Regions from separate parts of the Nocardia sp. NPDC001965 genome, predicted to be linked through region 2. Evidence: riboswitches for the same ligand, from Rfam matches in the RefSeq annotation. Region 2 holds a riboswitch; each other region holds the start of a gene.
What was found. Region 2 has a riboswitch for cobalamin ahead of ACWCPQ_RS03815 (short-chain fatty acyl-CoA regulator family protein). Riboswitches for the same ligand answer to the same signal wherever they lie in the genome.
Positions count from the first base shown of each region.

Region 1: it holds a riboswitch for cobalamin, as region 2 does, so the genes downstream of both, metE (5-methyltetrahydropteroyltriglutamate--homocysteine S-methyltransferase) here and ACWCPQ_RS03815 (short-chain fatty acyl-CoA regulator family protein) in region 2, are expected to answer to the same signal.
Region 3: it holds a riboswitch for cobalamin, as region 2 does, so the genes downstream of both, ACWCPQ_RS30290 (CbtB domain-containing protein) here and ACWCPQ_RS03815 (short-chain fatty acyl-CoA regulator family protein) in region 2, are expected to answer to the same signal.
Region 4: it holds a riboswitch for cobalamin, as region 2 does, so the genes downstream of both, ACWCPQ_RS06990 (ABC transporter substrate-binding protein) here and ACWCPQ_RS03815 (short-chain fatty acyl-CoA regulator family protein) in region 2, are expected to answer to the same signal.

Region 1 covers NZ_JBSFDZ010000012.1:92,937-98,741, forward strand. The annotation lists gene ACWCPQ_RS18895 (pyruvate carboxylase) at 1-2,701, opposite strand, end outside; cobalamin riboswitch at 3,034-3,194, shown strand; gene metE (5-methyltetrahydropteroyltriglutamate--homocysteine S-methyltransferase) at 3,328-5,628, shown strand.
Region 2 covers NZ_JBSFDZ010000001.1:832,045-837,849, forward strand. The annotation lists gene prpB (methylisocitrate lyase) at 1-34, opposite strand, end outside; gene prpD (2-methylcitrate dehydratase PrpD) at 31-1,536, opposite strand; gene ACWCPQ_RS03815 (short-chain fatty acyl-CoA regulator family protein) at 1,836-3,254, opposite strand; cobalamin riboswitch at 3,343-3,532, opposite strand; gene ACWCPQ_RS03820 (YbfB/YjiJ family MFS transporter) at 3,686-4,987, shown strand; gene ACWCPQ_RS03825 (DUF2283 domain-containing protein) at 5,039-5,314, shown strand; gene ACWCPQ_RS03830 (helix-turn-helix transcriptional regulator) at 5,461-5,805, shown strand, end outside.
Region 3 covers NZ_JBSFDZ010000039.1:3,439-9,243, reverse strand. The annotation lists gene ACWCPQ_RS30315 (sensor histidine kinase) at 1-790, opposite strand, end outside; gene ACWCPQ_RS30310 (SRPBCC family protein) at 976-1,431, shown strand; gene ACWCPQ_RS30305 (OsmC family peroxiredoxin) at 1,486-1,929, shown strand; gene ACWCPQ_RS30300 (hypothetical protein) at 1,963-2,457, opposite strand; gene ACWCPQ_RS30295 (CbtA family protein) at 2,493-3,293, opposite strand; gene ACWCPQ_RS30290 (CbtB domain-containing protein) at 3,284-3,472, opposite strand; cobalamin riboswitch at 3,515-3,662, opposite strand; gene mhuD (mycobilin-forming heme oxygenase MhuD) at 3,734-4,048, opposite strand; gene ACWCPQ_RS30280 (alpha/beta fold hydrolase) at 4,488-5,258, shown strand; gene ACWCPQ_RS30275 (A/G-specific adenine glycosylase) at 5,270-5,805, opposite strand, start outside.
Region 4 covers NZ_JBSFDZ010000003.1:104,461-110,265, reverse strand. The annotation lists gene ACWCPQ_RS07000 (ABC transporter permease) at 1-656, opposite strand, end outside; gene ACWCPQ_RS06995 (class I SAM-dependent methyltransferase) at 625-1,392, opposite strand; gene ACWCPQ_RS06990 (ABC transporter substrate-binding protein) at 1,389-2,915, opposite strand; cobalamin riboswitch at 3,022-3,164, opposite strand; gene ACWCPQ_RS06985 (glycosyltransferase family 9 protein) at 3,372-4,349, shown strand; gene ACWCPQ_RS06980 (ArsR/SmtB family transcription factor) at 4,376-4,693, opposite strand; gene ACWCPQ_RS06975 (M23 family metallopeptidase) at 4,878-5,585, shown strand; gene ACWCPQ_RS06970 (hypothetical protein) at 5,761-5,805, shown strand, end outside.

The DNA.
Region 1 (5,805 bases), on a different contig from region 2:
CGGGGATATCGAACCGGCCCGGGTCGGCGGCGAAATCCTCGATATCGGTCCCGGAGCCCACCAGCGACAGCGCGAGATCACCGACGACCTTGGAGGACGGGGTCACCTTGATGAGCCGGCCCAGCAACCGGTCCGCGGCCGCGTATTTCGCTTCCACATCCTCGAATCGGTCGCCCAGGCCCAGCGCGATGGCCTGCTGCCGCAGATTCGACAGCTGGCCGCCGGGGATCTCGTGGGTGTAGACGCGACCGGTGGGCGCGGGCAGCCCCGACTCGAACGGCGCGTACACCTTGCGCAGCGCCTCCCAATAGGGCTCGAGATCGCAGACATTGCGCAGGTTCAGCCCGGTGTCGTATTCGCTGTGCGCGGCGGCGGCCACGATCGCCGAGAGCGCGGGCTGGCTGGTGGTTCCGGCCATCGCTGCCGAGGCGCCGTCGACCGCGTCCGCGCCCGCCTGCCAGGCGGCGAGATAGGTTGCCAGCTGCCCGCCGGGGGTGTCGTGGGTGTGCACATGGACCGGCAGATCGAAATTGCTGCGCAGCGCGGTCACCAGTTTCACCGCGGCCGGCGCCCGCAACAGTCCGGCCATATCCTTGATCGCCAGCACGTGCGCACCCGCGTCCACGATCTGTTCGGCCAGCTTGAGGTAATAGTCCAGGGTGTAGAGCTTCTCGTCCGGGTCGGCGAGATCACCGGTGTAGCTGAGCGCCACTTCGGCGATCGCGGTGCCGGTTTCGCGGACCGCATCGATGGCCGGGCGCATCTGGTCCACATTGTTCAGCGCGTCGAAGATGCGGAAGATATCGATGCCGGTATCGGTGGCCTCGGCCACGAAGGCCCGGGTGACCCGCTCCGGGTAGGGGGTGTAGCCGACGGTGTTACGGCCGCGCAGCAGCATCTGCAGGCAGATGTTCGGGACCGCCTCGCGCAACGCCGCCAGCCGCTCCCACGGATCCTCGTACAGGAATCGCAGCGCCACATCGTAGGTAGCCCCGCCCCACGCCTCGATCGACAACAGTTCCGGGGTCAGCCGCGCCACGTGCCCGGCCACATCGAGCAGGCCGTTGGTGCGTACCCGGGTCGCCAGCAGCGACTGATGGGCATCGCGGAAGGTGGTATCGGTGACCCCGACCGCCTTCTGTTCCCGCAGCGCTCGGGCAAAACCCTCGGGGCCCAGCGTCAGCAGTTTCTGCCGCGAACCGTCCGGCGGCGGCACCGACAGGTCGATCGCGGGCAGTTTGTCGTGCGGGTACACCGCAGTGGGCCGGGCGCCGTGCGGTTTGTTGACCGTGACATCGGCCAGGTAGTTCAGGATCTTGGTGCCGCGGTCGGCGGGCTCGCGGGTGGCCAGCAGTTCCGGGCGTTCGTCGATGAACGAGGTGGTGATCCGGCCCGCGGTGAAATCCTCGTCGTCGAGCACGGCGAGCAGGAACGGGATATTGGTGGTGACCCCGCGGATACGGAACTCCATCAGCGCGCGCCGCGCCCGTGCCACCGCGGCCGGGAAATCACGGCCCCGGCAGGTGAGTTTCACCAGCATGGAATCGAAGTAGGCGCCGATCTCGGCGCCGAGGTTGGCGCCACCGTCGAGCCGGATCCCGGCGCCGCCCGGAGTGCGGTACGCGGTGATGCGACCGGTATCGGGACGGAAACCGTTGGCCGGGTCCTCGGTGGTGATCCGGCATTGCAACGCCGCGCCCCGAATGGTCACCGTGTCCTGGCTCAATCCCAGATCGGCCAGGCTCTCCCCGGCCGCGATCCGCAGCTGCGACTGCACCAGATCCACATCGGTGATCTCCTCGGTCACCGTATGTTCCACCTGGATTCGCGGGTTCATCTCGATGAACACGTGGTTCCCGCGCTCGTCGAGCAGGAATTCCACCGTGCCCGCGCAGCTGTACCCGATCTGCCGTGCGAAGGCCACTGCGTCCGCGCAGATCCGGTCCCGCAGTTCCGGGTCCAGATTCGGCGCCGGCGCCAGCTCGATCACCTTCTGATGCCGCCGCTGCAGCGAACAGTCCCGCTCGAACAGGTGCATCACATTGCCCTGTGTATCGGCCAGGATCTGCACCTCGATATGCCGGGGATTCACCACGGCCTGCTCCAGGAACACCGTCGGATCGCCGAACGCCGATTCGGCCTCGCGCGAAGCGGCCTCGATCGCCTCCCGCAGCCCCGACCGCTCGGCGACCCGCCGCATCCCACGCCCACCGCCGCCGGCGACAGCCTTCACGAATACCGGGAACTCCATGGTCTCCGCGGCCGCCAGCAGCTCCGTCACATCGGCCGAAGGAGCGCTCGAATCCAGCACCGGCAGTCCGGCCGCCTTTGCCGCGGCGATCGCACGCGCCTTGTTACCGGCCAGTTCGAGGACCTCGGCGGAGGGACCGATGAAGGTGATTCCCGCCCGGGCGCACGCGGCGGCCAGATCCGGATTCTCCGAGAGGAACCCGTACCCCGGGTAGATCGCATCGGCGCCCGCTGTCGCGGCGGCCTCGATGATCGCCTCGACCGAGAGGTAGGCCCGGACCGGATGGCCTTCCTCACCGATCTCGTATGCCTCGTCGGCCTTCAGGCGGTGGACCGAATTGCGGTCTTCGTGCGGGAAGACGGCAACCGTCCCGACACCGAGCTCGTACGCCGCGCGGAAGGCTCGGATGGCGATTTCGCCGCGGTTGGCAACCAAGACTTTCGAGAACATTGGACCAACGTACCCGGCGCCACAGCCAGGATCGACAGCGAAGTCCACTTGGCAGGATCTTCACAGCTGCGTATGGCAACGCTGCGAAGTCTTGTTCACCGCACCGTCATATCTCACGACCCACAACCCCGGCCTGTGCGTATCCTCCGGTGCTGCGATTTCCCGGCTTCCCGCCGGACGCGGCCGATTTTGCGAAGGAATGCGAAGCCCGCCCCGGTCGGGCACCGGCCCTACCGCCCTGGGCAGTTCGGCGCGCCCACGTTATTGTGGTCCACGCAGCTGGTCCGCCGGCCGGACGACGAGGAGCCCCGAACGTCCGCCCCGGCGCCGAAGCCCGCAACACGCGGGTGAGAGGGAATCCGGTGGGAATCCGGAACTGTCCCGCAGCGGTGAGCAGGAACGACCGCCGTCATGAGCACTGGGTGTACCGCCCGGGAAGCGACGGCCAGTAGGTCGGCCGTATCGGCCGGTGCCCGCGAGTCCGAAGACCTGCCGGTTGTACCGGGTACGCCGTATCCGGTGGCCACCGCCTCGTGGATCAGGCGCCGCCACCAGTGCTGACATCCGACCCGCCCGCGCGGCCGGTCGTCCGGGGTCTCATCGGTGCCGTGCGTCCGGGAACGGCGATGGTCGTCGCACTTCAGCACTGGAGCGATACCGTGACTGTTATCTCGCAAAACCCTTTCACCGCAACGGTTCTCGGACTTCCCCGGGTGGGCCCGCGCCGGGAACTCAAACGCGCGACCGAGTCCTATTGGGCCGGGCGTATCGACGCGGCGGCGCTGCACGAGGCCGGGCGCGCTCTGCGCCGCGACCAGTACGCCGAGCTGGCCGCCGCCGGCCTGGATTCGATCCCCGTCGGCACCTTCTCCTACTACGACCAGATGCTCGATACGGCCGTGCTGCTGGGCGCCCTACCGGCCCGGGTGACCGGGATCGAGGATCCGCTCGACCGCTATTTCGCGGCCGCGCGCGGCAACGAGTCGGTGGAACCGCTGGAAATGACCAAGTGGTTCGATACGAACTACCACTACCTGGTCCCCGAGCTCGATCCGGGAACGACCTTCACTCTGCACCCCGGCGCGCTGCTGGCACAGGTGGCGGAGGCGATCGAACTCGGTGTCGCGGCCCGGCCGGTGGTGATCGGACCGGTCACCTTCCTGAAGCTCGCCAAATCCACCGGCGGCAGCGCGCTGGACCGTATCGGCGAACTGATCCCGCTGTACCGGGAACTGCTCGGCCTGCTGGCCGAAGCGGGGGTGAGCTGGGTGCAGCTCGACGAACCCGCACTGGTCACCGACCTCACCGAGGCCGAGCTGGCGGCTGTCCGCCGCGTCTACACGGAGTTGACCGGGCCGCGGAACCGCCCGGCCGTGCTGGTCGCCACCTATTTCGGCCACCCGGGACCGGCGCTGGATGCGCTGGCGGAGACCGATATCGAAGGTATCGCGGTCGATCTGGTGGCGGGTACCGATATCGCCGCCGTCGCGGCGATTCCCGCCCTGGCACACAAACTGCTCGTCGCGGGTGTGGTCGACGGCCGCAATGTCTGGCGGACCGACCTGGACGAGGCGCTGTCGACGTCGGCCACTCTGCTGGGCAGTGTGCGGTCCCTGGCGGTATCCACCTCGTGCTCACTACTGCACGCCCCGTACTCGCTGGCAGTGGAGACCCGGCTCGACGACGCGTTGCGTTCCTGGCTCGCCTTCGGCGCCGAGAAGATCGCCGAAGTGCGGGTGCTGGCCACCGGGCTGAATTCCGGGACCGAGGTCGTCGCGGCGGAGCTGGCGGCGGCCCGTGCCGCCGCGGCGGGCCGCCGGGCCGACCCGCGGCTCGCCGACGCGCAGGTGCGCGCCCGGCTGGCGGCACTGGGTCCGGAAGCCGTCCGGCGGGCACCCGCCGAACAGCGTCGGGCCCTGCAGCAGGATCGGTTGCGACTGCCCGCCCTGCCCACCACCACCATCGGTTCCTACCCGCAGACCTCGGCGATCCGGCTGGCCCGCGCGGCACTGCGGTCCGGCGAGATCGATCGGACCGAGTACGTGCGGCGGATGCGGGGCGAGATCGGCGAGGTCATCGCGCTGCAGGAGGAACTGGAGCTCGATGTGCTGGTGCACGGTGAGCCGGAACGCAACGATATGGTGCAGTACTTCGCCGAGCAGCTCGACGGATTCGCGGCGACCGACCTGGGCTGGGTGCAGTCCTACGGCACCCGCTGTGTACGCCCACCGATCCTGTTCGGTGACGTCTCCCGCCCGGCCGCCATGACGGTGGACTGGATCACCTACGCCCAGTCGCTCACCGATAAACCGGTCAAGGGCATGCTGACCGGCCCGGTCACGATCCTGGCCTGGTCCTTCGTCCGCGACGATCAGCCGCTGGCGGATTCGGCCCGGCAGGTGGCACTGGCCATCCGGGACGAGACGGTGGATCTGCAGAACGCGGGTATCCGCATCGTCCAGGTCGACGAGCCGGCACTACGGGAACTGCTGCCGCTGCGCGCCGCCGAACAGCGGGCGTACCTCGACTGGTCGGTGGACGCGTTCCGGTTGGCGACTTCCGGGGTGGCAGATTCCGTCCAGATCCACACCCACCTGTGCTACTCGGAATTCGGCGAGGTGATCGAGGCGATCGCCGGGCTGGACGCCGATGTGACCTCGATCGAAGCGGCCCGATCGCATATGGAGGTACTGGACGATCTGAACGCGTCGGGCTTCGACGCCGGAATCGGCCCCGGCGTCTACGATATCCACTCGCCCCGGGTCCCCGGCGTCGAAGAGATCACCGCGTCGCTGCGCGCGGCGCTGAAAGCCGTTCCGGCCGAACGTCTCTGGGTCAATCCCGACTGCGGTCTGAAAACCCGCGGCTCCGCCGAGGTGGCAGCCTCCCTGCGCAATATGGTGGCCGCCGCCCGCAGCGTGCGCTGAATCAGCGGTCCGGGTCGCGTCGTACGCGGCGCGACCCGGGCCGTTCAGCCCTCCAGCTCCCCCGCCCCCGGTTCACGGCGTTTCGTCCGCCGCGCCACACACTGCGGACAGGTCCGCGTCATCCGCAGTACCGGCCGCAATCGCGTCGGCGCGGACAGCGACCGCCGCACCGCCCGG
Region 2 (5,805 bases):
CCGCGGATGTCGCAGCCGCAAGCAGTCCGGTCATCGGAACAGCCCCTTCGGCGCGCGCGGCGCGCGGGCGAGCACATCCGGCGAGGCGGTGAAGGTGAGCTCCGGCAACTCCCCGGCGGACAGCTCGCCCGCACGCTGCACAGCTTCGAGGAAACGGTCCTGCTCGGCCGGATCGACGACCCCCTCGGTGAGGGAGCGGAACTTGGCGATGTACTGGTCGCGGGTGAAGGGCCGCGCGCCGAGCGGATGCGCGTCGGCGACGGCGAGTTCGTCGGCGATCACCTCACCGCTTTTCAGAGTGACCTCGGCACGGGCGCCGAATGCCTTCTCGCCGGGATCGTTCGAATGATAGCGGCGGGTCCACTCCGGGTCTTCGGCCGTGGAGATCTTGCGCCACAACTCCACGGTGTCGGGTCGTTGCGCGCGCTCCGGGGCATAGGAGCGTTCGTGATGCCAGGTGCCGTCCTGCAGGGCGACCGCGAAGATATAGGGCACGGAATGATCGAGGGTCTCCCGCGATGCTGTCGGGTCGAACTTCTGTGGATCGTTCGAACCGGTGCCGATCACCACATGGGTGTGGTGGCTGGTGTACAGCACGATCGAAGCGATCTGCCCGAGATCACCGATCCGGTCGCGCAGGCGGCGGGCCAGGTCGATCGGGGCCTGGCTCTGGTACTCCGCGGAATGCTCCTTGGTGTAGGAATCCAGGATGGCCCGTTTGGGCTCTCCCGGACCGGGTAGTGGCACCGAGTATTCGGCCGCTGCACCACCCAGCAACCAGGCGATCACACCGTCCTCGCCCTCCCAGATCGGTGCCGGCGCACCCTCACCCCGCATGGCCCGGTCCACCGCTTCCACGGCCGTCTTCCCGGCGAACGCGGGAGCGTATGCCTTCCAGGTCGAGATCTCACCCTTCCGGGACTGACGGGTCGCGGTGGTCGTATGCAGTGCCTGGCCGACGGCCTGATAGACGGTCTCGGCGTCGAGCCCGAGCAGGGTGCCGATACCGGCGGCCGCCGACGGGCCGAGATGGGCGATGTGGTCGATCTTGTGCTCGTGCAGGCAGATCCCGCGAGCCAGGCCGATCTGGATCTCGTACCCGGTGGCCAGACCGCGGATGAGCTCGCGACCGGACCGGCCCGTGTGCTGGGCGACAGCCAGGATCGGCGGGATGTTGTCGCCCGGATGGGAGTATTCGGCAGCCAGAAAGGTGTCGTGGAAGTCGAGTTCGCGCACCGCTACCCCGTTGGCCCAGGCCGCCCACTCCGGGGAGAACCGGCCTTCGGCACCGAAAACGGTGGCGCCCGGCCGATAGGGGTGCGCCAGCGCCTGCGCGCGAGCATCGGCGACCGGCCGCCGGAGCAGCGATGCCGCGGCGACGGCCGCGTTGTCGATGATCCGGTTGACGATCATCTCCTCGGTTTCCGGGGTGACCGCCACCGGATCGGTGGCCACCTCCGCGATCCGCCACGCGAGATGCTCCTCGCGGGGGAAATGCTCCGCCGAACGGTGGGTGCGGACGAGGTGATTCTTCACGGGCCGATGCCTCCAGGGTCGCTGCGATTCGCTTCTTTCGGACGCTACATAGCCCGTGGGCCTGCGGAAATACGTCGCAAAAGGCGAATTTTGCGGAAGCGGACCTGCGAATTTGCAGAAACTGTGGAACGCCATGACAGGCGGCCCGGCTACCGCTACGCCGCGACCCGGCGGAGCCGGATCCGCCCGGATCCCAGCAGGATTCTCGGCGCACGGCCGGGGCGGCGCACACGGCACACGATCGTCCTACGGCGCGGTACCCCGTTCCGCGGGCCGGGCATCAGCGGAGGCGGGATGGTTCACCCGGAATCGCGCGCCGGTGCGTACGGAGTATTCGCCGGACGGTTCTCGTCGGCCGCAAGCGGGCGGCCGATCTGCGGGAACGCGCGCTGAGCGCATGCGGTGCGCTCACACACCCGGCAGCCGGCGCCGATCGGTACAGCGACGGCGGAGTCGTGGATCGGCAACCCGTGCGAGTAGACGAGCTTCTCCGCGAACGCGAGATCGCAGCCGAGACCGACGGCGAAATCCCGCGCGGGCGCCAGATACCCGGGATTGTGCTCGCCGGTGGTGCGGGCCAGCCACAGGTAGGTCCGGCCATCGGGCATCTCGGCGATCTGGGTGCGGATCCGGCCGGGGGTGGCGAAAGCGTCGTGGACCACCCACAGTGGGCAGCTACCGCCTACCCGGGAAAAATGGAATGCCGTCGCGGACTGGCGTTTCGAGATGTTGCCCGCACGGTCGGTACGGACGAAGAAGAACGGCACCCCGCGACTGCCCCGGCGCTGCAATGTCGACAGACGATGGCATACGGTCTCGAACCCGACCTCGAATTGCGCGGAGAGCAGGTCGATGTCGTAGCGCAACCGTTCCGCCGCGTCCAGGAATCGACCGTACGGCAGGATCAGGGCGCCCGCGAAGTAGTTCGCCAGTCCGATACGCAGCAGCCGCCGCGACTCGTCCGGCAGCACCGCGGTCTCGCCCAGCAGGTCCTCGATCACATCGGAACAGCCGAGGAAAGCCAGCTGGGTGGCGAGCTGGAACGCCCGCTGCCCGGCGGTGAGCCGCCGCGCGAGGGTGAGTGTGCGCGCCTGCGGGTCGTAGACCCGTTTGGGTCCGGGCCGGACCGGGTCCTCCGAGCGGATCCGCACCGCCACGTCGTAGTCGTCGCGCAGCAACCGGGCCAGCTGTAGATCCAGACCACCCAGGGTGAAACCGCCGGCTGCGAACAATTCCTCGGCCGCGATATCGAGGGCCGGAATATGGTTGCGCCGGTCGTAGAAATAGTCGCGTACGTCCTCGTAGGGCATGGCGGTCCGCGGGGCAGCGACCGGACCGCCGATTCCCGCCGTCAGTTGTTCGAGCCGGGCGTCCGCGCTGCGCAGCCGTCGATGCTGGCTGATCAGCAACCGTGCCGCCGTCGGTACCCGGGAGAGCAGATCGTCGAGTTCGCCGCTGGTCACCGCGGTGGCTTCCGGATCCTCGGCAAACACCTCGTGCAGGTCGGCCAGCAGCCGCGCATCGGTCTCCGCCGCGAAGAATCCGACCTCCAGATCGAAGGTAGAGGTCAGGCGCATCAGCACCGGCACCGTCAGCGGCCGCTGATCGTTCTCGAGCTGGTTGACGTAGCTCACCGACAACCCCAGCGCTCTGGCCAGTCCGGACTGGGAAAGGCTTCGCTGCTCACGCAGCGCCCGCAGCCGGCCACCGGCGTACATCTTCTCCACCGCCGAGATCCTTTCTCTACCGGCGTAACGCCCGATCCACGAGGCGACGGCCGCCGGGCACGGCGCGCCCGGCGCAACCGGCAGGTCATCGGACTCACGGGTATCGACCTCGATCGGCCGACCGGGCGAAAAGTACTCCCGGGCCGGTACCACGTCGTCGCTTCCCGGGCCGGGGCCCGGTGCCGCACGAAGACGATCGCTCCCGCTCACCGCTGCGGGACAGCCCCGGATTCCCACCGGGTTCCCTCTCACCTGCCGTCCGGCACACCCGGGCGGCAGGCTTCGACATCCCGGGCGCCGGAGCGGTACGGGATGAACCAGCTGCACCGGCCAGCATATGCCCGGCTCGGAACCCCTGGCCGTACCCGGTCGATTCCGCACACTCGGCAGGCTCGCCCCGGGCGGGCCGTAGGGTGGCGGCCATGACCGATCCGCGAACTCCGGCCCGCGGCCGCCGGCCCGGACTGCGGGGCCCGGCGGTGGGCGTGGCCGCCGCCGCGGGCCTGGCCGCGGCGATGGGGGTCGGCCGCTTCGTGTTCACTCCGCTGCTCCCGATCATGACCGGTTCGGCCGGGATCACGACCGGCGACGGTGCGGTGATCGCGACCGGCAACTACGCCGGCTACCTGGCCGGAGCGCTGTTGCTGTCCCGTCGGCCGCAGTGGAGCGGGCGCTCGATGTTCGTCGTCTGGTCGGTGCTGCTGGTCGCCAGTGAAGCCGCGATGGCCACAACTGCCCAGGTCGGCGTCCAGACAGCGCTGCGATTCGTCGCCGGCGCGGCCAGCGCGGCGATCTTCATCGCCTGTGCCGCCACTGTCGCGCACCACCGCGGCGAGGGCGCTTCGTCCGGCGTCGCGTTCGCCGGCGTCGGCGCGGGAATCGCGGTCACCGGTATCTACACGGTGCTCGCCGCACCCCATCTGTCCTGGCAGGGCCTCTGGCTGGGTTCGGCAGTGCTCACCGCGTTGCTGCTGATACCTGCCCTGCTGCTCGATATCCGTGCCGAACCCGGCACCACCGACACCGACCCGACCGCCGGACCGGACGCGGCAGCACGGCGCGCGTGGCAATTGCTGCTCGGGTCGTACTTCGCCGAAGGCGTCGGCTACATCATCGTGGGAACTTTTCTGGTGGCGGCCGTCGCCGGCAGCGGCAGTTCCACCGCCGGGGCGCTGGTCTGGACGCTCGTCGGGGTCTGCGCGATGCCGGCGACCGTGGCCTGGCACCGGGTCGCGCGCAGATTCGGCACCGGACCGAGCCTCGTCGCGACCCTCGGGTTGCAGGCCACCGGCACCGCGGTCGCCGCGGCCTCGGGCAGTATCGCCGCCGCGGTGGTCGCCGCGGCGACCTTCGGCGCCACCTTCCTGGCCGTGGTGGTCCTGACTCTCGATTTCGCGCGCCGACTGCACGTGACGCGCGCCGCGGCGAAACTGACGGCCGGGTACGCGGTCGGCCAGGTGGCGGGTCCGCTGATCGTCATCCCGGTCATCGGCACCGACTTCGGCACCGCCTTCACGATCGCCGCACTGATCATCGCGTTCTCGGCGGCACTGGCGGCCGCGGCCGCCCGCACAGAACGCCGCCGAGGGACCGGACCGCCGTCCCCGGGAACAGCATCTTTTCCGCGCCCGGCCCGGGTTCGAAGCGAATCCGCCACCGCGGGCGACGCCCGGACCGCTACCGCGGACCCGTCTCCATTGCACCGGCGCAGCAACGCTCGGTAGCGTGGCTCCGGTAGGTCTCACGAATACCGGAGCCGACCCGGGGGGATACCAGTGACCGGAACACCGCGGCACTCGTTCATCGAGGAATTGACCTGGGACAGGCGGGCCGACGCCGCCTATCTCTCCATGGCGACGGACCTGCCCGGTCCACGCCGTGCGGTATCGACGCTGCCGGTCCAGAACAAGGACGGCGAAACGGTGGCCGCACTGGATTTCGCTTCGGACGGCACCCTGTTGGGGGTCGAATTGCTGGATGCCGCCGCACAGTTGACAGCGGCGATGAAATCGGCTGCGCTCGATATCACAGACGGCCACCCGATGTCCTGACGCGCGAGCCGCCCGGAGGCGGAGCATCCGCCGGGCGATCCGGCACACCGCCGCCGGTCCGGAGCACGGTCGGATCGGCCCGCGAGTGGGTGGACTCCGCACCGACATCGATCGGCCCGTCCCCCGGTCCATTACGCTACCGAGTTGTGTCGGCAGGGCGAACTTCGGTCCACGGATTGCCACCCGCGGCTGCCAGTGATTTCGTGGGCCGCGACCGGGAACTACAGCGAATCGGAATGGCATTGCTGGGCGGGACCCGCCTGGTGACGTTGATCGGCGCGGGCGGTATCGGAAAGACCCGGCTCGCGACCGAGGCCGTCCAGCGGTTCCACCGGGCGCGGCGGACCCCGGTGCACTGGGTGCGGCTCGCGTTGCTGTCCCGGGGTGCGGATGCGACGGCGGTAGAGGAACAGGTCGCCGGCTCGGTGATCGAGGCCGATTTCTCCGGACGGTCGGCGTGGGACGCGGTGCTCGGCACGCTGCGCCGCCGC
Region 3 (5,805 bases), on a different contig from region 2:
TGAGGTCCACCGAATCGGCGGTGTAGCGGACGGTCACGGTGGCTTCGGAGCCGGGAGCGTGGCGGACGACATTGGCGAGGGATTCCCGCACGATCTGAGTGGCGGCGTCGTCGATGGCCGCGGGCAGCGAATCGGGAGTCCCCACCACCCGGGTGTGTACGGTCAGGCCCGCCGCCCGGGGTTTACGGAGAAGTTCGTCCAGATCGGACATGGTGGGATCGGGTTCACGGGGCGGTGGACTCGGTGCGACCGCGGCGACCGGGAGACGGCCCCCGTTCTCCACATTCCGGGGCGAACGGTCGCCGCCCGGCCGTTCCCGGCGACCGAAACCGCCGCGCCGGGGACGTTTCTCGCGATCGGCCGCGCCCGGGTCGCGGCTGTCCGGGGGCTGATCGCCGGAGACCGGGGCGGGGGGCCCGGGAGCGGGCTCGACAGCCTGGATGGCATGGCGTAGCGCCTGCACATCCTCCAGTGCGTTGCGGCTGGTCGATTTGATCTCGGCCACAGTACCGGCCGCTTTGGCCGATTTGTTCTCCACCTGCTGGAGGGCCATCCCGGCCTGCACATTGATCAGCGACAGGTTGTGCCCCACCACATCGTGCAGTTCCCGCGCGATCAGCAGACGCTCTGCCCGCGCTCCGAGTTCTCGCTGCTGCGCAGCGACCGTGCGCTCGGCGGTGTCCAGCGCCTGCCGGGCCCGGAGGAGCATGCGACGCTGCCGCAGCACTTCGACCAGTGCCGCGGCCAGCGCCGGCCAACCCAGTAGCAGGACCACCTGCCAGCCCGTCATCGCGAACTCTCCACCTGCACCACCCTATTCGCCCGTTGTGTTCGATCGTCGGTGCGCACCCGGATTCCCGGTGCCGCAATGGTATTCCGAACACGGACCTGCCGGTTGCGCGTGCACCGGCCGGGGGCGGCGCGTGATCGCGGCATCTGCGACGGCACCTGGCCAGACGCGGGTATGGTCCAGTGATGGTCGACCAGCAAGTGCGTGTACCGGACCTGTCCGCACGGCCGTACGAACTCATGGTGGAGCGGGTGATGACCGCTTCACCCGATCTCCTGTATCTGGCGTGGACCCAGGGGTTCGATATCTGGTTCGCGGAGCCGTCCTCGGTCCGGATGCGGCCCGAGGCGAACGAGCCGTTCTATTTCGAGACCCTGCACGAGGGGACCGTCCGGCCGCATTACGGCCGCTTCGTCCGATTGGAACCGGGACGACTGGTCGAAATGACCTGGGTGACCGGTGCCGAGGGTACCGAGGGCGCGGAAACCGTTGTCCGGGTGGAGTTCGTCAAACAGCCGCGCGGCATCCGGTTGCGTTTGCGGCACAGCGGTTTCGCCGGCGAAGCCGCCCGCGACCGGCACCGGGAGGTCTGGACCACGGCTCTGGCCCGTCTGGACGAACGAACCGCTGCGACGGGCTGACGGTACGAGTAGGTTCGGACAGGCTCACAACGAATCGTCTTCGAAAGGATCGTGATGCCCACACGTACCGCGCGCACCGCATGGACCGGTGGTCTGCAGGACGGCTCCGGCCAGGTCGAGCTGGTCAGCTCGGGGGTCGGCAAGTACGAGGTGTCCTTCCCCAAGCGGTCGGCCGATGACGCCGACGGCACGACCAGCCCCGAAGAGCTGATCGCGGGGGCGCATTCGTCCTGCTACGCGATGGCGCTGTCGAACGAGATCGCGCAGGCCGGCGGTACCCCGCAGAGCCTCGACGTCTCGGCCGCGGTAACCCTGGGCCCCGACCCGGCCGGCGGTTTCCGGATCAACCGGATCGCGCTGACCGTGCGCGGCCGGGTGTCCGGACTCGACAACGCCGGTTTCGTGGCGGCGGCGGCCGCGGCCAAAGCCGGTTGCCCGATCAGCAAGGCGCTGGCCGGAGTGGACGACATCACGCTCGACGCCGCTCTGGAATCCTGATCGCTGTCCCGGGCCCTGGATCGGGGCCCGGGATCACAGTGCTGCGCGAGATCCGGTGCCGGGTACGGCTCGGAACCAGGCGCGAGCGGCCGGTGTGTACATGGCCGGGATCGCGACGAACACCGCGCCGAGATGTCCGATCCGGGTGATCGCCACGAGTACGGTCGTCGCACCGAGATCGGCGAACAGCTGCGTGCCCGAGGCAGCGAACATCCGGATGGGCTCCACCACCAGTGAGGCTGTCCCGATCACCCCGATCCCGGCGGTGAGCAGGGCCCGAGCCCAGCGGTCGCCCCGCGACATCCGCCGGGCCGTCCCGAGCACTACGAGATATACCACTGCTCTGACCAGCCAGCCGCCCGCGAGCGAGCCGATATCGGCGACCTCGCCGTTCAACAGGTTCACGCTGCGTACGACGGTTTCGGCGATGCCCCAGCCCACGGCCGCCACCATTGCGGCAAAGGCAGTGGTGACGGCCGTCGGGCGGGCGAACCCGCTGTCCCGGTGGACGAATGCGGTGTCGTTCATGCACCGACTCTGCGCGGGCACGGCCGCGGCCGGGATCACCCGGCCGTAGCAGCGACCTCCGGTACCGAGGTACTGCGGCGAGCACTCCATTCGGTGAGCGCGGCGAATACGAGCCCGATACCCACCCACAATGTGGTGGATACGGCCAGCGAGGCGGCCCGGAACTCCCACAGCAGCGTTGCCGGGAAATCGGCGCCCACCTCGTTCACTCCGGGAAGCAGGACATAACCGAGAGTGGTGACGAGGACGAAACCGGCTACCGCGGCCACCGCCCGGAAGGACTCCGGCTGCGAACGCAGTACTTTCCAGATATAGGCAGCGGCCGTGACGGCCGCGAGGCCGAGCGCCACCGCGGCCACCCAGAGCAGGGTGCGGTCGTTGATGGTCTCCGGGTCGCCCACCGCCGGCGGGTTCGCCGGATATTTGAAGAACGGCACCGCGACCACCGCGACCCAGCCCGCCAGACCGACCCCCAGCGCCAGTCGCTGGCCGGGCAGTGAGCTGAACCTCCGGAGGTAATGCGCCGCGGTCGCGACGATCGCGCCGAACGCCGTACCCGCCAGGGCATCGGCCAGGAACTGGCCGAACTTCTGCCACGGCCTGCTCACCACGGCATCGTCACCGTGTGTGTGTTCGGTGCTCTCCTCATGCGCGTGACCTGCGCCGGGATCGTGAGAATGCGCTTCGGCGGGAGCCGCGGCCTCCTCGATGGCGATGGCAGCATCGACCTTGGGTTCACCGACGAAACTGCCGACGACACCCGCGAGGAGACCGGCGATCAGACCGGCGAGCAGACCACGGAGCAGTAGAGCACCGAAGGATCCGCTCAATGGCATGGAACACCCAGCAGATGGCGTCCGTCGTGCATCAGTTCGTGCATGAACATTCCACTGCGCGAAATGGCACCCTGATCGAACCCGACCAGATACAGCGTCAGCAATGCCAGCAGCACCACTCCGACAGTGACGAGCACTGTCGCCACAGTATCGGCGGCCCTGCTCGGGACGTGGGTCATGGCCATGGTCGATCCTCCTCATCCGGATGCTCGCGTCCGGTTCGCGAGTTCTGCGCAGGTGCCGGTGTCTGACTCTGTCCACCCCGGCCGGGACGGACATCACAGTGGCGCGACCGCTCCGGGTTTTCACCGGATTACCGCATCACCTCCGCTTTCACCTCGAACTTTGACACCAGGTGCGACCCGTCGTCAATATGCTCGCGAATAAGCACTGGCCACGCCACTGGTACTCGGTGACGTGGCCAGATGGTCCGGCAGGATTCAGGAGGCGGGCTTACCCGCTACATCGAGCACGACCTCGAACTCCAGCAGGGAGGCGCCGGTGGCGACGGGTTTGTTCTGCTGCCCGGCGTGGGCCTCCTTGGCCGGGCCGTCACGCCACGCCGTGAAGGACTCCTCGGAATCCCACTGGGTGACGACGAAATAGCGGTTCTCGCCGGCGGTGGGCCGCAACAACTGGAAGCCGAGGAACCCGGGGGAGTTCTCGACCGCGTGCGCACGATGGGCGAACCGCTTCTCCAGTTCGGGACCGGCGCCCTCGGGGATCTCGATCGCATTGATCTTCACAACAGCCATACCTCGAGCTTAGGACTGTGTTGATGGCGCCGCCTCCGGCGGCGCGGGGTCGGAGCCCTCGTGACCCCGGTTCTTCACTCCGCCGCTCAGTCGCTGCGCTCCATCGCTCTGTCGCTCCAGAACCGGGGCGGGCCCCGACCACCGAGGTCGACCGATCGGGTGGATGACGGTTTGCGCGGAAAGCCTGGTGAGCAGTCGGTAGGTGCTGAAGGGGCGAGTCCGGGCTTCGCGGATGTCGGGCATCACAGACCTGCGAGTCGATGGCGGCAGGCGGGGCCGGTTGCTGTGCTCCGTCGCTTCGGAACCGGGCCTGGCCGGCCGCCGGGGCGAGGGGACCTGGCAAGTCGCGGTGGGTTCCTGCGTGTATCGATGGCTCGGCACGCGTGCTCGAGGCCGACGAAGACCCGGCCTGTGCAGCGATATGAATAAACTCGGCCCGGTGTTGCACGACGAAGGTGGGACCGGGGCTCCGATACTGCTGCTGCACGGGTTGATGGGCAGTGCCCGCACCTGGCAGGACCAGGTTCCTTGGCTGCGCGAGCACGGCCGGGTGTTCACCTTCGATGCGGCGGGCCACGGGCGGCCGGCGCCGGCCGAACTCAGCACCGACGCGTTCGTCGCCGATCTCGCCGAAGCCACCGCGGGGATTTCCGAGCCGATGATCGTGGTGGGCCATTCGATGGGCGGCCTGCACGGATGGGTTTTCGCGGCCACGTATCCGAGCCGGGTGCGGGCGCTGGTGGTCGAGGATATGGCCGCCGATTTCACCGGGCGGACGGCCGCGCACTGGGCTGCCATGGTCGAGGCCTGGCCGCAGCCCTTTCCCGACGAAGCGGCGCTGGTCGCGCATTTCGGGCCGGTCGCGGGCCGCTATTTCCTGAATTCGTTCGAGCACGGTGCGGACGGTTACCGGTTGCACGGGGAAGTCGCTACGTTCCGGGACATCTCGGAGGAATGGGGCACCCGTTCGTTCTGGCCGGAATGGGAACAGCTGACCGTGCCGACCCTGCTGCTCGAGGGCGAGTACACGATCACCCCGGCGGGGCAGATGCGCCGGATGGCGGAACTGCATCCGGCCGCGGAGCACATCCTGATACCCGGCGCCGGGCATCTGGTGCACGACGATCGCCCGGCGCGCTACCGGGCCGAGGTCGAACGTTTCCTCGACCGGATCCGGCGCGCTGGAAGCGCGGCGGCCGCCGGGCAGTGAGCGGCGGGCTCTCAGCCCTCACCGGCCAGCGCGAACCGTCCGTCGTCGGTCTGTTCGATCAACCCGTCGACCAGTAGGGAATCCAGCGCGCGGTCGCGCTGGCCCGGGTCCCGGGTCCAGGCGAGGTCGAGCCGGACTCGTTCCACCGGTGCGTGGGCGGCCCGCAGCACGTCGAGCAGGCGTCCCCGCGCCTGCCGGTCGGTGCCCTCGTATTTCTGGGTGCGGCGCGTCGATTCGGTGATCGGCCGGCCCGCCGTGACCCACGCGCAGCTGGGCAGCGGACAGCGGGTGCAGTCCGGAGTCCGCGCGGTGCACACCGTCGCGCCGAGTTCCATCAGTGCCGCCGAGAACACCGCCGCCCGGTCGATCCGGCCCGGCAGCAGGGCCTCGGTTTCGGCGAGGTCGCGCGCTGCCGGATTACCGGCCTCACCGCGACCGTGCACGGCCCGAGCCACCACCCGGCGCACATTGGTGTCCACCACCGGAACACGCTGTCCATAGGCGAAACAGGCGACCGCACGAGCGGTGTATGCGCCGATACCGGGCA
Region 4 (5,805 bases), on a different contig from region 2:
AGACGCACCAGCGGCGCCGCGACCCGGGCCACTGTGACGATCAACGGAAGCACCAGATATTCGGGCCGTTCCAGCAGCGTGCCCGGATCGACGCCCAGGAAGGTCGCGGGAAACAGCTCGAGGCGGATCGACAGAAAAGTCACCAGCAGGACGGCGAGAACGAAATCGGGAATCGAATCGAATCCGATACTGATCGAGGTGATCACCCGGTCTCGCGCCGATCCCGGGCGCGTTCCCGCCGCGAACCCCGCGAGCACCGCGATCGGGACCAGCAGGATCAGTGCTGTTCCGGCGAGCAGCCCGGTGATCAGGAACGGACCCGCGATCACGGTGCCGACCGGCTCGCCGCCGGCGTAGGAGGTGCCCAGATCACCGTGCAGCGCACGACCGATCCAATCGAGAAACCTGGTCACCGGCGACATATCGAGCCCGAGCAGCCGGCGCGCGGTCTGCTGCTGTGCCTCGCTCAGTATGGTGTTGCTCTGGATATCGGCGGCATCGCCGGGCAGCAGCAGCGACAACACGAATACCAGGACGAGCAGGACCACCAGCTGGCCGACGCCGAATCCGGCCCGGCGCAGCACCAACCGGCGGACCACCTGCGAATCCCCCGCCACCGGGCCGCTACCGGATCCCGACCACGACGCGGTCGTCACCGTACTGCCAGACTGTCCCGGCCTCGGCGAAACCGGCGGCGCGCAGGAAAGCTGTGTAGTCGCCGACGGTCGGCCGGTCGGTGACCGTGTGCTCGAAACCACCGGCGCGCAGGCGCACCAGCTCGGCGAGCTCGGGTGCCGCGCCGACCGCCGCCCACCACGCCGACCAATCCTCCGCGGTCGCCGAACCCACCCGTTCGGCACGCCGCGCGGTCAGCGCCCGGCCCAGACCGTCGAGCCGTGGCCCGGCCGGTCCTTCGTACAGGTGGTCACCGTCGACGAAGACTCCGCCCGGCGGCAGCGCCTGTGCGCACGTCTCGATCAGCGCCCGCAGCGGCGACCGGTTCATCCAGTGCAGGGCCGTGGTGCTCACGAATGCGTCAGGTGCCCGCTCCAGACCCAGCGCCGCGAACCAGCCGGGCTCGCGGAGATCGGCGAAAACGGTTCGGAACCGGACCGATCCGTACCCGGAATCGGCCAGTGCCAGCAGCAGCGGGTCGGCGTCCACCCCGACGACGGTGGCACCGGGGAGGCGGGCGAGCAGCCGGTCCGCCAGGGTGCCCGGGCCGACACCGAGATCGACGATCAGCGGATCGGGCCGCTCGATCAGCTCGGTCAGTACCTCGCCGATCACCTCGAAACGGGCTTCGCGGTCGGGCATGTAGTGCTCTTGCTGGCGATCCCAGCGCGCCACCCAGTAGCGTGCCCGCTCCCGGTCGAGCCGCATCGTGGTCATCGCGGCGCGACCGCGTCGAACCGGGCCCAGTCGTGCGAATTGGGTACGGCGGCCGGGAGTTGCCGGAACCTGTCGCGGGCTGCACTGTTCCAGTGCGTGGTCCCGAAGAACACGAAACCTCCTCTGTCCTGCAGTATTTCGTGCATATCCCGATAGAGTGCCGCGCGGCGCTGCGGATCCGGGGTGGCCTGCGCGGTGGCGTAGAGCGAATCGAACCGCTGATCGGACCATTTGGTGCGGTTCTGCGGCGAGCCGGTCAGCAGCCGTGAGGCGAAGTGGTTGGGGATCGGCAACGGGCCGGACTGTCCCATCGTGAGCTGCCCGGTCCGCAGCGCGTCGGTGTAGTAGCTGTCCTTCGAGCCCAGCACCACGTTCACCTTCACCCCGCAGGCGGCGGCCTGGTCGGCGAACAACCGGGCCGCCTCGACGAACCCGTAGGCGACCGGGGCGGTGAACAGATCGAAGGTCAGATCCCGGACGCCCGCCCGGCGCAGCAACCTGCCCACCTCGTCGGGATCGTATTCGTGCTGCGGCAGGTCGGCGTAGTACTGGTAGCCCTTACCGAAGACATCGTTGGAGGGCTCCCCCTGACCTTCGAGCGCCACCTTCACCAGTTCGGTCCGGTCGACCATCCGCATGACGGCACGGCGTACATCCGGGTTGTCGAACGGCGGGCGATCGGTCTTCATGGCGAAGAAGTAGATTCCGCTCCCCGGGGTGGACACCAGCGTGACACCGGAACCACCCGCCAGTGTCCGTGCGGCCGACGGAGTGAGGTTGTCGGCGTAGTCGATCTCGCCGCCGCGCACCGCGTTCACCCGAGCGTCCGCCTCCGCGCTGAGGATGCGCAACTCCTGGATACCCGGTGCACCGTCCCAGTAGTTCTCGTTCCGGTGCGCGGTGAACTGCCGGCCGGCTTCGAAGGAGTCGAAGACGAATGGCCCGGTGCCGACCGGGCGGGTGAAATCGGCGGCCCCGTCCTGGACGATCTTGGTGCCGTACCCCGACAGTGCGATGAGAAACTCGAAAGAGGGTCGCTTCAACACGATTTCGACGGTCCGGTCGTCGACCGCGCGGCTGGCCGACAGATCCACCTGGTCGAGCGAGGTGGCCGCGATGAACGGGCGCTGCCGAGCGGGACCCAGGACCCGCGCGAAGGTGTACAGCACATCGCGTGCGGTGAACTTCTTCCCGTCGTGCCAGGCCGCGTCCCGGAGGGCGATCCGCCACCGAGTGCCGTCGGCGCTGGGTTCGGCCGACTCCGCCAAGCGCGGGATCGGGGTCATCGAACCGTCCACTTCGAACAGGCCGTCGTAGACCGCCTTCATCCGCGCCTCGTCGATGAACAGTGTGTTCACCCCGGGATCGATGCCCTCTCCGGCGCCGGAGCCCTGGAAAGCGGCGGTGAAAGTGCCGGTATCGGAGGTGGATCCGCGGCCGCATCCGGCGGCCAGCGCTCCGGCGGCCAGCACACCCCCGATCAGAATCGACCGGCGGCTCGGTTTCGAGGGTGCACAACGCATATCCGACTCCTGTCGCGTCCGGCAGTGTCACGCGACGAAGACATGCGAAACGGGCCGCGAATCGAGCGGCTCGTTCGGCGCATCGATCAATACCCACGTGATCACGACCGTTCCTGGTTCATCCGCGGGTATCTGGCTGCGGCTCTGCACGAGCCACACAGTTGCGGGACAGCGCCGGATTCACACCGGACTTCCCCTCGGACATCGGACACATTACGCGAGCGTCCCTCGGGTGACCACGGGCTCATCGCACGCGAAACCTGTCTCGGCAGGTGGCGGGCGGTAGCGGCGCGCAGGGCGAACGCCCAGCATGTGATCCAGGCCGCGACCGGTCAACGTTTGCACCCGGGTGTCACGGGTAGTCATCCAAGGAAATGCTCTCGTCGTGGTCCGTTCCCCACCAGGACGGTGCGGGAGGGGGCGGCGCAACGGGCAACAGGTGGCTAGGAGAGTCGGGTGTCGGTAGTTCTCGTGCTTCAGGCACGTGGTCTCGGTGATCTGCTGACTGCGGTCCCGGCATTGCGTGCGCTGCGCCGGGCCCGGCGCAGCGATCATCTGGTACTGGCCGCGCCCCATCATCTGCGTCCCATCGTCGATGTGATCGCCTGCGTGGACGAGATGGTCCCCGTCGCCGATCCGCAGGGCCTGCGCTGGGACGGTCCACCGCCGAAACTGGCGGTGAACCTGCACCGCCCGGGCGCCACCCCTATCGCGCAGCTCGGCAAAACCGGCGCCGAGCGGATCCTCACCTACCGGGATCCCGGGTTCCCGGAGATCCCGGCACCGGAGTGGCAGCCCGACCATCACCCCATCGACCGCTGGTGTCACCTGCTCGAATTCGACGGGATCGGCGCGGACCGCCGCAATCTGGGGCTGCTACCGCCGGTGGCCACCACCAGTCACCGCGACAGCGTGGTCGTCCATATCGGCGCGGGCGCACCGGCCCGTCGCTGGCCCGCCGACCGGTTCGCGGCGGTGATCCGGCATCTGCTGGTCCTCGGGCACGAGGTGGTGCTGACCGGCGACGAGTCCGACCGGGAAGACTCCCTGGGGATCGCGGCGCGCGCCGGCCTGTCCGGGCATCGGGTACTGGCCGGAACCCAGAACCTCATCGAACTGTCGGCGACCGTGGCCGAGGCCTCCGTCGTCCTGTGCGGCGATACCGGGGTGGCGCATCTGGCCACCGCCTTCGGTACCCGCACGGTGCAGTTGTTCGGCCCCACCCCGCCCGAGCAGGGCGGACCGCCGCGCCATCTGCTGAATCGGCACGAGGTGCTGTGGGCGGGCCGCACCGGCGACCGTTTCGCCGCCACCCCGGACCCCGGCCTGCTACAGATCGGTTCGGCCGAGGTGATCGCGGCGCTGGACCGGCAGCTGAACAAACGCCGCGGCGAAGCGAGCGTGACCGGGGCGGCGTACCGCAGGGTCGGCTGAGGCGACGGTAGAGCGCCACGAGGCCGTCAGCCCCGCTCGCTCGCCTCGCTGAGCGCGGCGGCGTAGGCGGCCAGTGCGCTCTGCCAGAACTGTTCGAGGTAGTCGCGGGCGTCGCCGAGTCCGCGCGGGTCCAGTGAGTACAGGTGGCGATTACCGGCCGGCCGCATCATCACCAGCCGGGCATCCCGCAGGACACGCAGATGCTGGGATACCGCCGAACTACTGATTCCGATCTGCGCCGCGAGCTGGCCGACCGAGCGCGGTCCGGCCGGCAACGCTTCGAATATCGCGCGCCTGGTGGGGTCCGCCAGCGCCGTCAGCGGCGCAACTCTGTTAGCGACCACTGAAATAGTGTGGCCCTTCTGGCACACTCCGGTCAAATCTAGATCAATGTCTCATTTGTGCAGCTCGTCGGCCGATATCTCCGGTTTCGTTATCGTTCGGTAATACTCGACCTGGGCTTATATGATCTCGTGACTGTTGCCACACGATTGCTGAATCGGCGTGTCGCTCCCCTAGCTTGTAACCATGCCCGTGACCCTTCCGTTACCTTTCCGTAAGCTCACGGTGCCGCCGATCGGCCGTCGCCACCTCACGACGCAGGTCGTCGCCACCTCGACAGCCCTTTGCGCCGGTTTCGCCCTCTTCGCCGCGGGAGCCGATTCCGGTAACGAACAGATCACTCCGGTGGCCGCCACTTCGGAGGCCGCGGCCGACCCGGCCGACCGCGCCCCCGCCGAGCGGCCCGCCGTCTCACACGACCCCGCCGCCTGGGATCCCCATCAGGCCGCCCAGCCCGCCCCGGTCTCGTTCCCGTTCTTCGAGCCGCCGCGACCGACCACCGTATACCCAGCCGACGGCGTCGTGTCCTCGGGCTTCGGGTCACGCTGGGGCACCAACCACAACGGCATCGACTTCGCCGCCAATATGGGCACCCCCATCCGGACGGTCACCGACGGCGTCGTGATCGAGGCCGGTCCCGCCACCGGGTTCGGGCTGTGGGTCCGCGTCCAGCAGGACGACGGCAGCGTCGGCGTGTACGGCCATATGCAGGACATCCTGGTATCGGTCGGCCAGCCCGTGCGCGCCGGTGACGTGATCGCCACCGTCGGCAGCCGCGGCCAGTCCACCGGACCGCACCTGCACTACGAGGTCCACCAGCCCGGTGTCGGCCCGGTCGACCCGGCACCCTATCTGGCCGGGCGCGGGCTGAACCTGGGCCCCATCCCCGACTGACCCTTACCCTCGATCCAACCGACGGCCACCGGCATACCGGGGTACCGGCCGCAGACAGTCCCGTAGCGGGACGCCGCGGCCGGATTCCCGTTCCTACCGTCGGTTCATGTCAGTACTCCCGCTCCCCGGCGTTCCCGCTCGCTCCGGACGCCCCACGACTTCCGATCTTTGTCGGGTGATCGGACGCCTGCACCGGCCTTTGCTGCTCAGTTCTGCGGCA